Dinoroseobacter shibae DFL 12 = DSM 16493: one gene and its partner. The protein of the gene in region 1 interacts with the protein of each later gene in a pairwise test. Links are inferred from orthologs where the notes say so. Each region holds a gene or a part of one and is shown on either strand. Other genes may lie near its edges. The genes, in order: DSHI_RS16415 and def.

Region 1 (3,083 bases):
ATCTCCAGCTTCATCGTGGCGCCGTTCCAGGGGGTTTTGTGCCTGTTTTTGCTGGATATGGGGCTGGTGGCCGGGCGGGGTCTGCGCCAAGCGCGCGGGGTGATGACCGCGCCGGTCTTTGCCTTCGGGGTGGTGATGCCGCTGGTCGGCGGCACGCTGGGTCTCGCGGCGGGGCTTCTGCTGGGCCTGTCGACGGGGGGCGTGGTGCTGTTCACGACCCTGGCTGCCTCGGCCTCCTATATCGCGGTGCCGGCGGCGATGCGGGTGGCGCTGCCGGAGGCGAACCCGTCGATCTACCTGACCCTGTCACTGGGGGTGACCTTCCCCTTCAACCTGACACTTGGAATCCCGATCTACGTCGCCGTGGCATCGGTCCTGACATAAGGATAGGCGCATGGAAACGCACAAGGCCAAACGGGTCGCCATCATCATCGAAGCACCCATGGAGCGGCGCTTGACCGACGCGCTGACCGGGGCGGGGGTGACCGGCTTCTCGATCCTGCCGGTGCTGGGCGGGTCGGGTCGGTCGGGCCTCTGGAGCCGGGAGGGACAGGTGGGGCGCGCGGGCGGCATGATCCAGGTCGTCTGCATCATCCGGCCGGATCGTCTGGACACGCTGCTGGATGCGGCCTTCAAGGTGGTGGAGCGTCATATCGGCGTCGTCACCGTGAGCGACTGCGAAGTGCTGCGGGCGGAGCGGTTCTGAGCCGGTGAGAAACCCTTAACCAATACGTGACAGGGTGCGGTATGGCCGACACCCGCATCGAAATCCGACTGCCCGACCCGCTGCGCACAGCCGCCGAAACGGTCGCGTCCGCGGAAGACATCTCGCTGGGGCAATTGATCCGTGACGCGTTGCGCGCGGAAATTGCGCGGCGAAACCGAAAACACGCGAAGACGCCCACAAGGGCGGATGAGCGGCTCCTCGCACCCTTGCGGGTGCTCCTCGCCAATGACCTTGCCGAAGCGCGGGGATGGGAAGAGCTGCAAAACCGGCTTCGGGCGAAGGGATACAGCTTGCAGGAAGCCGGGGGCGGACTGGCCCTGCACAGCTGGCCCGACGGCGCGCGCCAGTGCAAAGGCTCCGATCTGGGCTACAGCTATGCAACCCTGATGCGCCGTTTCGGCCAGCCCTTCCCGAGCCACAGCCACCGGTGGCCGGCCGAGCGGGTGATGAGGCGTGCCGAGCAGGACATGCCATCCGCGCGCCCGGGGCGCTGATCCGGATCAACCCTTCTTCAGGACCCGGTTTCCGAGGGTTTCGGCGATCTGCACCGCGTTCAGGGCCGCGCCCTTGCGCAGGTTGTCGGACACGCACCACAGGTTTATGCCATTGTCGATCGTGCTGTCCTGGCGGATGCGGCTGATGAAGGTTGCGAAGTCGCCGACGCATTCCACCGGGGTGACGTAGCCGCCGTCTTCGCGCTTGTCGACGACCATGATGCCCGGCGCTTCGCGGAGGATGTCGCGGACCTCGTCTTCGTCGATGAACTCTTCGAACTCGATATTGATCGCCTCGGAATGGCCCACGAAAACAGGTACGCGGACGCAGGTTGCCGTGACCTTGATCGCCGGGTCGACGATCTTCTTGGTCTCGGCGACCATCTTCCATTCTTCCTTGGTGGAGCCGTCCTCCAGGAACACGTCGATATGGGGGATGACGTTGAAGGCGATCTGCTTGGGGTAGACCGACGGCGCCTTTTCCTGGCCGGGGACGTACATGCCCTTGGTCTGGTCCCAAAGCTCGTCGATCGCCTCCTTGCCGGTACCGGAGACGGACTGGTAAGTGCTTACAACAACACGTTTAATCCGGGCGCGGTCGTGCAGCGGCTTGAGGGCGACGACCATCTGCGCGGTGGAGCAGTTGGGGTTCGCGATGATGTATTTGTTCTTGTAATCCTCGACCGCCTCGGGGTTCACCTCGGGCACCACCAGCGGGATCTGCGGGTCGTAGCGATAGAGCGAGGAGTTGTCGATCACCACGCATTTCGCTGCGGCCGCCCTGGGGGCGTATTCCTTGGTCGCGGTGGAGCCCACGGCGAAGAACGCGATGTCCCAGCCGGTGAAGTCGAACGTGTCGAGATCCTTTGTTTTCAAGGTCTTGTCGCCAAAGCTCACCTCGGTGCCCAGGGATTTGCGAGACGCCAGAACGGCGATCTCGTCCACCGGGAACTGGCGCTCGGCCAGGATGTTCAGCATTTCGCGGCCCACGTTTCCCGTGGCCCCGACGACGACGACTTTGTAGCCCATTTTCGGGTCTCCTTTGGGGTTCGAAGCGCTCTCTATCGCAAGCCTCTGCGCGGCGAAAGGGGGGCGTGGTCGCAGGGCGCGCGCAGCCCCTGCCGGGCCCGTCCGGCACCGGTCGGATCGCCGTCGGACATCTGTCGGGCAAGTGTCGGGCAAGTGTCGGGCACATTGTCTGACAATCCTGCCGCAGCGCAGCAGGCCGCCCGGCGCGCGGGCGGGGTCAGGGCCGGGAGAGCAGGTCGCGGTAGACGGCGATCAGGGCCTCGGCCTCGCGGCTGAGGGAGAACTCCGCCTCCATCTTCGCGCGGGCCTTCGCACCCTCGGCGGCGAGATCGCGGTCCAGCATCTCGTCGGTGGCGGCGGTGAGCGCAGCAAGGTCGTCGTGGGGCACGAGCAAGCCGATCTCGGGCGGGTCGAGTTGTTCGGAGAACGCGCCCACATCCGCGGCGACCACGGGCACGGCGCAGGCCATCGCCTCCAGCGGGGTGAGGCCGAAGCCTTCCCACCGCTGCGGCGCGACATAGAGGTCGAGCGCCTGGTACCAGGCGGCGACCTGGTCCGGGGGCACCTCGTCGGGGAAATGGATGCGGTCGGACAATCCGGCGGCGGCGATGCGCGATTGAAGGCCCGCAAGGAACTCCTTGTGCGCCTCGGTGGCACGGCCGAGCACGATGGCCTGGGCGCCGGGACGGTCGGGCAGAAGGCGCAGCATGGCATCGACGAAGAGATCGGTGCCCTTCTGCGCTCGGATCCGCCCGATACAGCCGATCAGCGTGGCCTTCGGATCGAGGCCGAGGCGGGCGCGCAGGGCGGGCTTGTCGGCGGGCGGGGTGAAG
Region 2 (3,034 bases), 3.2 Mb from region 1 along the record:
ATCAAGCGCCTTGCAAGGCGCTTGGAACGCGATTTCCAAATCGCGTGTCCAAGCCCGTTCGAACGGGCTTGCCCCGCATCAGTCCAACCGCGCGGGCAGGGTCATGCCGCGCAGGATCTCCGCCGCATCGGCCGCCTTCCTGCCCGCCCGCTGCGCCCGCGTGATCTCCACCGCCCCCACGCCGCAGGCCAGCGTGAACCCCTCCAGCACCTGTCCCGCAGCACCCGACCCCTCGGCCAGCCGCGATCCCAGCAGCTTCACCCGTTCGCCCGCTATCTCGCACCAGGCCCCGGGCACCGGCGACAGCCCCCGGATCAGCCTGTCCACCTCGACCGCCGGGCGCGACCAGTCCACCCGCGCCTCTGCCTTGTCGATCTTGGCGGCATAGGTCACGCCCACCTCGGGCTGCGGCTCGGGCACCAGTTCCGCCCGCCGCGCCAGCGCCTCGACGATCAGCCGCGCGCCCAGGGCCGACAGCCGGTCATGCAGGCCCCCCGTGGTCTCCTCCGCCCCGATCGCCACCGCCTCGCGCAACAGCACCGGCCCGGTATCGAGCCCCGCCTCCATCTGCATGATGCACACGCCGGTCTCCGCATCCCCGGCCAGGATCGCCCGGTGGATCGGCGCCGCCCCGCGCCAGCGCGGCAGGAGCGACGCATGGATGTTCCAGCACCCATGCTCCGGCGCGTCCAGCACCGCTTGCGGCAGGATCAGACCGTAAGCCACGACCACCGCGATCTCCGCCCCGAGCGCGGCGAAATCCGCCTGTGCCTCGGCGCCTTTCAGGGACACCGGATGCCGCACCGCAAGCCCCAGCACCTCGGCCCGCGCCTGCACCGGGCTCGGGCGCGGCTTCTTGCCCCGCCCCGCCGGGCGCGGCGGCTGGCAATAGACCGCCGCCACCTCGTGCCCCGCCGCCACCAGCGCATCGAGCACCGGTACCGAAAAGGCGGGCGTACCCATGAAGACCAATCTCATCTTGCCAGCTTCCTTGCCTTGCGCAGCAGCATGTCGCGTTTCGTCTTGCTCAGCCGGTCGAAATACATCCGCCCCGCCAGGTGATCGATCTGGTGCTGCACGCTGGTGGCCCAGAGCCCGACGAAATCCTGCTCCTTAACCGCGCCATTTGCATCCAGGAACCGCACCGTCACCGCCCGCGGCCGGTCGATCTTCGCAAAGACGCCAGGCAGGTTCGGCGACGCCTCCTCATGGCTGCGCAGCTGTGCGCTGGCATGGAGCACTTGCGGATTCGCCATCCGGATCGCCCGGCCCCGCTCCTCGGAGGCATCGACCACCGCCAGCGCCTGCATCACGCCGATCTGCGGGGCGGCCAGCCCCGCGCCCGGCCCCATCCCCGGCATCGCCTCCATCGTGTCGATCATGTCGTCCCAGACGGTGCGGATCTCGTCGGTGATCTCGGCCACCGGGGCGGCGGGGGTCCGCAGCCGCGCATCGGGCCAGGAGAGGAAGGGTCGGATCATTGTCAGACAATTTGCCCGACACTTGCCCGACACGTGCCCGACAAAAATCCGACGCCGCGCCGACCGCCCGATTCAGCCCTCGGCACGGGCACGCTCCCGCTTCAGTTTCACCATCTTGCGGGTGATCATCTGCCGCTTCAGCGGCTTGAGATAATCGATGAACAGCTTGCCGTTCAGGTGGTCGATCTCATGCTGCACGCAAGTGGCATGGAGCCCGCCCCACCTGGCACTGGCGTCCCCGCCCTCCAGCGTGGTCCAGCGGACCTCGACCTCCGCCGGACGCTCCACATCGGCGTACATCTCGGGGATCGACAGACAGCCTTCCTCGTAGGTGTTCATCTCTTCCGAGGACCAGACGATCTCGGGATTGATCAGAACCATCGGGTCCGGCTCGCCATCCTTGGGGGCGCAATCCATGGTGATGATCCGCGTCATCGCGGCCACCTGCGGCCCGGCCAGCCCGATGCCCGGCGCGTCATACATGGTGGCCAGCATGTCATCGGCCAGCTGCCGGATCTCGTCGGTGATCTCGGCGACCGGGTCGACGGTCTTCTTGAGGCGCGGGTCGGGATGGATCAGGATCGGTCGAATGGTCATGCCGGTTGATGTAATCCACGCCCCCCCCGGGCGCAACATCCCCGCCCGGATCGGCGGGCCTTGCACCTGCCCGCCAGACCGTTAGCCTCGCGGCAAACCCGAGGGGACAGGCATGACTTTCGACACCGAGATCGACCGGCGCAACACTGACTGCATCAAATGGGACAAAATGGAGAGCGCCTTCGGCGTCTCGCCCGAGGACGGGCTGGCCATGTGGATCGCGGACATGGATTTCCCGCCAGGCCCGTTTCTGCAGGAGGCCATGCAGGGCCTGCTCGCCCGCGCCGATTACGGCTATTTCTGCGGGCTGGAAAGCTATGAGGACGCGATCATCGGCTGGATGCGCGACCGCCATGGCTGGACCGTGGAGCGGGAGTGGATGTTCACCACCTACGGGCTCGGCAACGGCATCGCCATCACGCTGAACGCCCTGACCGCGCCGGGCGACGAGGTGATCATCTTCTCGCCCGTCTACCACGAGTTTGCCGCCAAGATCACCAAGACCGGCCGGGTGGTGAAGGAGTTGCCCCTGGCGATCGTGGACGGGGTCTACACCATGGATTTCGACGCCTATGCGGGGATGCTGTCGGGGCGCGAGACCATGGTCATCGCCTGCTCGCCCCACAACCCCGCGGGCCGTGTCTGGACACAAGAGGAGCTGACCGCGCTCGCCGATTTCTGCCAGCGTCACGACTTGCTGCTGATCTCCGACGAGATCCACGCGGACCTGACCTTCGCAGGCCACACCCATATCCCGATGCACGTCGCCGCGCCCCAGATCGCCGACCGGCTGGTGATGACCACCTCGGCCTCCAAGACCTTCAACATCGCGGGCGGGCGCACGGGCTGCGTCACCATTCCCGACCCCGACCTGCGCGCGCGGTTTCACCGGTTCTTCAACACGCTCGACATGCAGCCCAACCTGCTGGGCGTGGCCCTCACGCGAGCGGCCTACT

The links.
Region 2: the proteins of DSHI_RS16415 (region 1) and def interact in binary tests that used the Escherichia coli proteins (3 or more experiments, as listed by UniProt). The link is inferred for Dinoroseobacter shibae DFL 12 = DSM 16493 from one-to-one orthologs.

What each region holds. Positions count from the first base shown.
Region 1 is NC_009952.1:3,406,734-3,409,816, forward strand. The notes cover bases 240-3,006. They hold DSHI_RS16415 (aspartate-semialdehyde dehydrogenase), read right to left. Parts: upstream 2,251-3,006; coding sequence 1,228-2,250; downstream 240-1,227. Other genes in these bases: DSHI_RS16400 (sodium-dependent bicarbonate transport family permease), read left to right, coding at 240-384; DSHI_RS16405 (P-II family nitrogen regulator), read left to right, coding at 395-706; DSHI_RS16410 (relaxase family protein), read left to right, coding at 748-1,221; DSHI_RS16420 (glycosyltransferase family 4 protein), read right to left, coding at 2,468-3,006. In the rest of the region: more of DSHI_RS16400, read left to right, coding at 1-239; more of DSHI_RS16420, read right to left, coding at 3,007-3,083.
Region 2 is NC_009952.1:182,130-185,163, reverse strand. The notes cover bases 317-3,034. They hold def (peptide deformylase), read right to left. Parts: upstream 2,079-3,034; coding sequence 1,554-2,078; downstream 317-1,553. Other genes in these bases: DSHI_RS00885 (MalY/PatB family protein), read left to right, coding at 2,191-3,034; def (peptide deformylase), read right to left, coding at 975-1,481; fmt (methionyl-tRNA formyltransferase), read right to left, coding at 317-978. Also shown: more of fmt, read right to left, coding at 79-316. UniProt on the Escherichia coli protein: Removes the formyl group from the N-terminal Met of newly synthesized proteins. Requires at least a dipeptide for an efficient rate of reaction. N-terminal L-methionine is a prerequisite for activity but the enzyme has broad specificity at other positions.